Prosthecobacter debontii: one gene and its partner. The protein of the gene in region 2 interacts with the protein of the main gene of each other region in a pairwise test. Links are inferred from orthologs where the notes say so. Each region holds a gene or a part of one and is shown on either strand. Other genes may lie near its edges.

What was found. Proteins that work in one complex are often made in the same cells at the same time.
Region 1: the proteins of accC (region 2) and ribD interact in binary tests that used the Escherichia coli proteins (3 or more experiments, as listed by UniProt). The link is inferred for Prosthecobacter debontii from one-to-one orthologs.

What each region holds. Positions count from the first base shown.
Region 1 is NZ_FUYE01000007.1:29,372-34,024, forward strand. What follows is about bases 493-3,484. They hold ribD (bifunctional diaminohydroxyphosphoribosylaminopyrimidine deaminase/5-amino-6-(5-phosphoribosylamino)uracil reductase RibD), read right to left. Parts: upstream 2,519-3,484; coding sequence 1,466-2,518; downstream 493-1,465. Other genes in these bases: rnhA (ribonuclease HI), read right to left, coding at 493-927; B5D61_RS11645 (D-glycero-alpha-D-manno-heptose-1,7-bisphosphate 7-phosphatase), read right to left, coding at 924-1,469; B5D61_RS11655 (sugar phosphate isomerase/epimerase family protein), read left to right, coding at 2,635-3,484. In the rest of the region: B5D61_RS25705 (GDSL-type esterase/lipase family protein), read left to right, coding at 1-414; more of rnhA, read right to left, coding at 436-492; more of B5D61_RS11655, read left to right, coding at 3,485-3,690; B5D61_RS11660 (hybrid sensor histidine kinase/response regulator), read left to right, coding at 3,832-4,653. UniProt on the Escherichia coli protein: Converts 2,5-diamino-6-(ribosylamino)-4(3h)-pyrimidinone 5'-phosphate into 5-amino-6-(ribosylamino)-2,4(1h,3h)-pyrimidinedione 5'-phosphate.
Region 2 is NZ_FUYE01000003.1:17,394-22,045, forward strand. The notes cover bases 1,662-4,652. They hold accC (acetyl-CoA carboxylase biotin carboxylase subunit), read right to left. Parts: upstream 3,843-4,652; coding sequence 2,481-3,842; downstream 1,662-2,480. Other genes in these bases: B5D61_RS04875 (Ig-like domain-containing protein), read left to right, coding at 1,662-2,347; accB (acetyl-CoA carboxylase biotin carboxyl carrier protein), read right to left, coding at 3,950-4,483; B5D61_RS04890 (pseudouridine synthase), read right to left, coding at 4,563-4,652. In the rest of the region: more of B5D61_RS04875, read left to right, coding at 1-1,661. UniProt on the Escherichia coli protein: This protein is a component of the acetyl coenzyme A carboxylase complex; first, biotin carboxylase catalyzes the carboxylation of the carrier protein and then the transcarboxylase transfers the carboxyl group to form malonyl-CoA.

The DNA.
Region 1 (4,653 bases), on a different replicon or contig from region 2:
AGCGAGGATGGTCTGCACTATGGCCCCATCCAGCCATGGCAATTCGATGACGGCAGCGATCTCGGCAACTACAACACCCAACAGCATTGGGTGTCTCATAACCAAGGATTGTATCTGGCTTACAATCGCAAAGGATTGAACAACGACCACATAGTGCGTCACCGTGCACCGTTGGTCATGGCTCAGGTGAACCCGGAAACCCTTAAAGTGATCCGCTCCACCGAATGCATCCTGGTTCCAGAGCGTGGGGTCCGTTTGGGCAACTTCGCCGTCACCGAAGTGAACGAGAATGAGACCTGGGTCACCGTCGCGGAATGGATGCAAAACACGCCGCCCAATATCATCGTCCCACCCGATAACGCCTTTGGCGCGGACAACAGCGTCTATGTCGCGAGAATCCGATGGAAGAAGTGAGCCTATATAGCTTCACGCCTGCTATAACAGTGAAACCGGTGGCGTCTTAGCCCGCTCATACCCTTCATCCACCAGCAAGGCTCCAGACTTCGAAGCGGCCACGGCAATTTGATCACAGCGATTGTTGCCTTCATTCGAGGCATGGCCCTTCACCCAACGCAGCGTAACTTTGTGCTTTTCCAGCACCTTCAGCGCACGATCCCAGAGATCGGCATTCACAGCAGGTTGTTTATCGGCTTTGACCCAGCCACGTGCTTTCCAGCTCTTGGCCCAGTTTTTCTGAATCGCATCCACGACATAACGAGAGTCTGAATAAAGCGTGACCTCACAAGGGCGATTGAGCAGTTCGAGGCCTTTGATCAAGGCCAGCAACTCCATGCGATTGTTCGTCGTCTTGCGATACCCCTGTGAGAGTTCCTTGATGTGCTTGCCACTCTGGAGAAGCACTCCATAGCCCCCAGGGCCGGGATTGCCGCTGCAAGCGCCGTCGGTGTAGATGATCACGGAGGTCATGCTTCGCTAGCAAGGAGAGATTTCAACAGCTCCGCCAAACCAGTCGTATCCGGCAGCGTATGGGTGGCGGCGATCACATGGGGGTTCTCGCTTTCGATGCGAATGGTCACGGGCACCCCCGCATTCGTCCCCATCTGGATATCGCGATCTGCATCCCCGACCATGATGCAGCGGCTGAGATCGAGATCATGTTCCTCGGCGGCCTTAAGCAGCATTTCGGCACTTGGTTTGCGACAGGTACAACCGGGATCTTTGGAAAGGCATGTGCAAGCGTAGATGCCATCAAAAGCCGCGTCCTGCTCAGCCAAACGGGCCTGCATGCGAGCATGGATATCATCCAGCGTCGCTTGGGTCATAAGCCCCTTGCCCACCCCCTGCTGGCTGGTGGCCAGGACCGTGGCATAACCACGGGTTTTGCATAACTTCAGGGCATCAAGGATGCCTGGGCTGAAATGAAAATCCTCCCAGTCCAGAACATACCCCGGTCCTGGAGAAAGATTCACCACCCCATCACGATCAAAAAAAACAGCCGGACGACTCATTCAATAACAGATTCAAAGTTAGGCCAAACAGGCAGGCCTGCGATACAAACATTATCTCCAATGGGCAAAATAGAGACTTTATCCAAAGCGACAGACTGTGCCCACTCAGGTCCTGCCAAGACGGGCAAACCTGCCCCACATAGACGGGGCGCGATATACCAGCAGACCTCATCCACGCAATGCTCACGAAAAGCTTGTCCGAGGACATTGGCGCCCCCTTCCACCAGAACGCTGGTGATGCCTTGAGCTGCGAGGGCTTTAAGCGCATCTTTAAAGCTGAGGTCACGCAGCACCAGAGTCCGCATTTGATGCTCATCAGTGAACAAACGCGACTCCGCAGGCAAGTCCCCTCCACGTGTGAGCACCACTCGCCAGGGCTGCTCTTTGAGACTGCCATTGCGCAGGGTCAGGCGCGGATTATCTCGTCGCAAAGTTTCTGCCCCAATGAGGATGGCGTCCACCCGCGCACGCAACCCTTGGCTATGAGCCCGAGCCGCTTCGCTCGTGATCCATTGGCCTTCACCCGCAGGACGAGTGATTCGTCCATCCAGACTCTGTCCAGCTTTGGCAATCACATAGGGCAGCCCGGTGGTGATCCATTTGGCAAATGGACGCAAGAGGTCTTCACATGCCTCACGTAGCACGCCCCGCGTCACCGTCACTCCCACCGCTTCGAGCAGCTCTTGTGCACGCCCTGCGTGAGCGGGATTGGGATCGTCTGCCCCCCAAACGACTCTCTGAATGCCTGCGGACTGAATCGCCACCGTGCAGGCACCGGTGCGACCTTGCGTGCTACAGGGCTCAAGGGTTACGTAAATCGTCGCCCCGGCGATTTGGTCAGGCGCACGCTTCTGGGCATCTCTCAGCGCTTCGATCTCCGCGTGAGGTTGCCCAGCCTTTCGATGGTAGCCCTGGCCAATCATTTCCCCACCAGACACGATCACCGCCCCAACCGCGGGATTTGGACTGGTGAATCCGACTCCCTGCCGAGCTTGCTCGAGAGCAAGACTCATCCAGTGAGAGTCGGTTTCAGAATCGATCGTTGGCATGGTGTTGTTTTCCATAACGCGCTCCTTTTCATCCCACAAGGCAGGTTTCACAGGACTTGCTGACAGGGAAGCCTAGGCTTGACCGTACTGAGGGCTCTGTGTTGACTCCTGATTTCATGAACCGCCGCGATTTTCTCTACCAGTCTGCTTTCACCACGGCAGCCCTGACCGCTTCCAAACTGAAAGCCTCCACCTCGCGGCCCCTAATCGGGATGGACCACTTCGCGGTCCGTGGCACGGGCTGGAAGGCAGGGCAATTCATCGACTATGCCGCCAGCTTAAAGCTGGACACCTGCTTCATCTCGGAGCTGCATGTGTTTGAAAACTTCGAAGAAGCTTATCTGAAGAGCCTCAAAGAGAAGGCGGACAACGCCGGGCTGAAACTCTACGTGGGCACAGGCTGTGTGTGCCCCACCTCCAACACCTGGAAAGACACTTACGGCACGGCGGAGGATCACCTCGCTCTGACCATTCGTGTGGCGAAGGCCCTGGGCTCTCCCGTGGCTCGTTGTTACTTGGGCAATCAGAAGGACCGTAGCAGCGATGGCGGCATCCAGAAGCACATGGAGGAAACCGTCAAAGTCATCCAGGCCAACAAGTCTCGCGCCGAAGCTGAAGGCATCAAAATCGCCATCGAAAACCATGCGGGGGACATGCAGTCCGCAGAATTGAAAACCTTGATTGAAGCGGCAGGCAAAAGTTATGTCGGAGCCAATATTGACCCCGGAAACGCCGTGTGGGCTCTGGAAGAACCTCTGACACACCTGGAAGTCCTGGGGCCACTGACGGTCTGCTCCAGCGTCCGTGGCAGCATGGTCTGGGAAACTGAGGAAGGTGCCATGGTCCAGTGGACCGCCGTGGGAGAGGGCTTGGTGGATTTTAAAGCTTATGCCAAACGTTTTGCTGAGCTGGCCCCTGGCGTTCCTCTTCAGGTGGAGACCATCTCCGGCTTTGCCCGCCCCTTCGCATTTAAAAAAGACGAGTTCTGGAAACCCTTTCCGGAGAGCTATCGGGACTCAGCCAGTTTTGCCGCTTGGCTCGGCATGATGAAAAAAGGCCAGGAAATCCCCAGCTTCAAAGCCCCCGAAGGTCCCGAGAAAAAAGAGGCCGAAATCGCTTATCAGAAGGCCGAGCTGGAGCGAAGCACCTCCTGGCTACAGACTAATCTATAGAGTTTTTGAGGGCACCTTCAGGGTGTGATCTCGGACTTCGAATTTCAAAACTGAGAGGCAAAAAAGATCGGCTTCCCGAAAATTAAAGTTTACTTAATTATCTAGTATAGCTAAGTGGTGCCATAATTTTACGTGGCTGCCATGACTCTTTCTCCCGATACCCTGCGCCCCGAGACTCTGGCTGAATTAGAAGCTGGCCTACACCAAATGAAAACGGCCAACTACTTCCTACGAGTGGCCGTGGATCAGGTTCCAGAAGCGGTGATGATCCTGGAAGCCGAAACGCATGAGAAGTCCGGCCCCAAGGTTCTTTTCAGCAATGCCACAGCGGCCGCTTTGATTGGAGTCGAACCTGAGAAAGGGCTTCGCGGCATGGGGATCGCCGATCTCGCAGCCGGAGACATGGATGCATCCGTTCTTCTGGATGCCCTCAACCGTGCGGTGGAAAACGGGGGCGCTTACGAGTGCGAGGCGATGATCCAGAACTTCTACGGTCAACCTCCCCAACGCTGCCGCTGGCGCGTGCGCGCCGTTTTCAACAGCCTCCGCAAGCTTCTCAATTTCACCCTCGTCGTCACCCCCCTTCAGGGCAATTCCCGCGCCACCATGGCTGCCCTCCGCAGTGACGATCTCGACGCTCAATCAGAACAACTGAAGCAAGACAACTTGGCCGCTCTTGCTCAAGGCATTGCTCACGATGTCAATAATTTGTTAGGCCCAGTCACCATGCGCCTTTCAGATCTTCTCCAACAGGTGCAGGGGCAGCCTGCCTTGAAAGAAGAGCTTCAGCTCATCTTTGGCGGTCTCAAGCGAGCACGTCAGTTCACCTCCCAGGTGGTCACTGCATGCAAAGCCAAAACCCGCGAAAAGCAGCCGATCGATCTCGGTTCCATCATTCATGATACGGTGAAGTTTGCCGGCGCAGGCTCGAATGCTCACCTCCGAGTCCGTCTGGCCCCAGGG
Region 2 (4,652 bases):
CCCTCTCTCGGTCGATGGTAGCCCTTGCCTTCAAGGGCTTGTTCAGTCTTACACACTGAAATATTTGTTCGCTTTCTTATTAAGTTTAATCGCACTAGCGTCACCACCACCTGCACATGCAGATCCAACGCTTGATGATCTCGTCATCGTTGATGTGGGTCCAGATTCAGCCGAGGTGAAGGTCGAACTTCCGTCTCTCTTTATTGGCACGGTCAAACTGATCTACACCGATGAGGAAGGCACAACGAATGAAGTCGTTAAGCTCAACGTCAATGCACTCAACTTGGTCGACCTTACGCTGCCTATCCAAGTCACAGGCCTTGTCCCGGATACCGCCTACACTGTCCGCGCAGTGGCTACGGGCCTTTTGGGTACAGTCTACAATACCGCAGATGCGGTTCTTGAAACTCTGCCACTCGATGGCGACCCACTCCTCGACCTAGTGGCGGTGGAGGTAGGAACGGAGTCAGCAGAGTTGAACATTGAGTTACCAGAACTTTTTACGGGCACGGTGACTGTCGTTTACGAGGATGAAAACGGAAATGTGAACACGGAGGTGATCACCGACGTGGCCGGTCTAACCAGTCTGGACGTCAATCTGAATGATCTCCTTGCAGGCACCACTTATACTGTGCAGGCCTTAGTGGATGACCTCCTTGGGACGATCACTGAAACGGTAACTATCATTGTGGACACACTCCCACTACCAGCTACTGAAGCACCTGAGGCGGTCACCACCACGGCCACGAACATCACCACCACCAGTGCGACCTTGAACGGGACAGTCGATCCCAACCAGTCTTTAACCGTCTATTATTTCGAGTATGGCAAATCTACCGCCTACAGTAGCAGCACGCTCCCCGCTCCCCTCGTCGCGGGTGACAGCCCGGTGGCAGTTCCAGGTCCGATCAGTGGTCTGACGCCCAACACACTCTACCACTTCCGCATCGTCGCCACCAACAACGCTGGCACCAGCCGTGGCAGCGATGCCACTTTCACTACAGAGGCAGTGCCACCCAACACTCCTAACACAGCGCCTGTGGCATCGGATGACTTCATGTATCCCCAAGGAAACGCCACCTCCGTCGCAGTGCTGGACAACGACACCGATGCGGAGGGCGATCCCCTCACCATCTCAGAATTCACCCAGGGCACGAGCGGCACTGTGACGACGGGTCCCGACAACACGTTGGTTTACACGCCGGGACGTAATTATCGGGGGACAGATTCCTTCACCTATACCATCACAGATGGTGAGTTCAGTGATACAGCCACTGTTTACGTCCAGGACTACTACCAAGCCACCACCGGTATCTACAACGGTCTTGTCTCCAACACGACTCCGACGAATCGCAACACGGGTGTTCTTACATTGAAGGTCAACAAACGCAGCTCTTACACCGGCGTGCTTCAACTTGGCGGCCTGAGATATCGTTTTAAAGGTGCCTTTGACCCTTCCGGCAATTCGGTCGTTAATGTCAATCGATCCAAGCTTACGCCAGTCAACATCAGCCTCCATCTCAATCCTTTCCGTGGAGCAGTGGAAGGCACGATCCTGGTGGATAATTTCAGTTCGACTACTGTAGCGAAACGCTGCCCCTATAACATCAAGTCTAACCAGACTGCACACTACGGCCGCTACAATGCTGTGCTGAATCCCGCCGTCGGCCCCAATGTGCCGTTAGGCAACGGTTACATGGTCTTCAGTATAGGCAAGACCGGAGGGGTCCGCGTATCTGCCAGACTGAGTGACAATCGCCCATTTACCACCTCAGCTTATCTCGCGGCAGACGGCACCTTCCCTCTCTACAATGGCATCTATCCAGCCAATTTCAGCGAACGTGGCAGCTTGGGTGGCCTAGTCACCTTGGAAAATCCTGCCACGGCAGGCAACGGCAGCCTGACGGCCAGTAGCACTCTACGGTGGTACAAGCCCCCTCAGAGATCGGGCTTGTATGCTTCTGGTTTTACTGCCGACGTGGATCTAACAGGGTCTCGCTATGGAAAACCTGTCACTGGAACTCGTGTCTTCCAGGTGGACAATAGCAATGGTCAAGTGAAGGTGACTATCACAGATGGTAACCTGAGTTCCCCGATTTCTGCCACCTTCATCTGGGCCACGAACAATAAATTGGTCGCCACGGGTCCAAATCCGGGAAATGTGCAGATCAAGATATCACCAAGCACTGGGGCATTCTCAGGTAGGTTTGTAGACCCAGGTACTGGGCTAAAGAGGAGCTTTCGAGGGGTGATCACTCAGCGGCAAAAATATGGCAGCGCCCTATTCCAGGGCTTCACTCACACTGGCACTGTCACCCTTTCTGAAAGTGGCTTCGAACCTAACTGAATCTTCGACACTCCAACAATTCGTTAATTCCTGCATAAACCAAACGGCGCAGTCCTAGCGGGCTGCGCCGTTTTTTTGAATACTTTGCTGTGAACGTTAACGTCTTGAACAAACAATCGTTAACACGCCCATCTTACCCTTTCATCCCTTCCTGGCGGAGGAAGTTCTCCACCCAGGTGATGTCATACTGGCCGTTTTGAAAGTCACTGGTGGTCAGCACTTTGCTCTGGAGAGGGATCGTGGTCTTGATGCCCTCCACCACGAACTCACCCAAAGCACGGCGCATGCGACGAATCGCGATGTCTCGCGTAGCCCCCGTGACGATGAGCTTGGCGATCATCGAATCATAGTAAGGAGGCACTTCGTAACCGGAATAGACGTGCGTGTCTACGCGCACGCCACGACCACCGGAGGTATACCACAGATTGATGCGGCCTGGGCTGGGGGCAAAGTTACGGGACGGGTCTTCAGCATTGATACGGCACTCGATGGAGTGACCGCGTGCGGTTGCATTCAACACGTGTTCACTTAGAGGCAGGCCTGCAGCGATGCGGATCTGCTCCTTGATGAGGTCACAACCATAAACTTCTTCCGTGATCGGGTGCTCAACCTGGATACGGGTATTCATCTCCATGAAGTAGAAATCTTCACCCTTGTTATCCACGAGGTATTCGATGGTGCCACAGTTTTCGTAACCGATCTCTTTGCAGATCTTCACGGTGGCGTCGCCCATACGCTTACGCAGGCTGTCGGACATTTTCGGGCTGGGACATTCCTCAATGATCTTCTGGTTGCGGCGCTGCATGGAACAGTCGCGCTCACCCAAATGGACCACGTTGCCATGGCTATCCGCCACCACCTGGAACTCAATGTGGTGAGGCTTCTCGACGAGCTTTTCCATGTACATGGAGCCGTCACCGAAGCACTTCAGAGCTTCCAAAGAAGCAGCTTGGAAACTGGAAATCAAAGTCGCTTCATTGAGCACCGGACGCATGCCACGACCACCGCCACCGGCGCTGGCCTTGATGATCACAGGATAACCAATTTTACGTGCCCACTCGATGGCTTCCTCTTCGGAAGTGATGAGACCTTCAGAGCCTGGAGTCACTGGCACACCCGCCGCACGGGCGGTGGCACGAGCCACGTTCTTGTCCCCCATCATGGAGATCACGCGGGAGCTAGGCCCAATGAACTTGATTTTGCACTGTTCGCACACGTCGGCGAACTCGGCCTTTTCAGACAGGAAGCCATAACCAGGGTGGATAGCATCCACGTTAGCGATCTCAGCGGCGCTGATGATACGGCTGATTTTCAGATAGCTTTCCGTGCTGGGACCAGGCCCAATACAGATGGCTTCATCGGCCAAGTGGACGTGCATGGAATCCACATCTGCCTCGGAATACACAGCGACGGTTTTAACATCAAGTTCTTTACAGGCGCGAATGATGCGGACGGCGATCTCACCACGGTTGGCGACGAGGACTTTGCGGAACATGCGGGTGCGGGAGGGAAAGAGAGAGGGTGCTTAATTGAGACGATTGACGCCCTGACTGCCTGACCATCAAGTGGCTCAAGCAGTCAAGAGTAAGCTCACAGGTTGTCTTAGACCTTCAGCTCAAACAGGGGCTGACCGTATTGCACGGGCTTGCCATCCTCCACCAGAATGCGGGCAATGGTGCCACGCATCTCGGCTTTGATTTCATTCATCACCTTCATGGCTTCAATGATGCAGACATTGCTGTTTTCATCCACTGAGTCACCGATGTTGGCGAAAGGCTTCTCACCAGGAGCAGCGGAGCGGTAGAAAGTACCCACCATCGGGCTGTTGATCGTCGGACCGGCAGGCTCCGAAGCAGCAGGAGCTGAAGCGGCGGGGGCAGCACCTGCTACAGGCACCGGAGCGGCGGCGACTGGAGCCGCCAAGGCCATCGGGGCGGCGGCAGAAGCCATCGGCAGATTTTTCAGCAGCTCTTTAGCCGCCTGGAAGTCAGAGCCGCGGCGCAGCTCCACTTTCGATCCTTGGGTTTCGAAATTGAAATACGTGAGATCGTTCTCGGCCATCAGGGCCACGATCTGTTTGATCTGCTTCAGGTCCAAAGCTGTGGCCTCCTTGTCGTTTGATTTTGTGTCGTCCATTAATGGGATGTGAGTGCGATTGGCGGTGATGAGGTTAGCCCCTCTCACTCGCGTGGCAAGAATAAAGAGAATCCGTGTTTTACGGACGACGACGTGGGCCTTTTTTTGCAGGCGGGCGGGTATTTCCTCCAGCCCGAGGTCCTCGACCTGCCGAATCCGCCCGACCGGA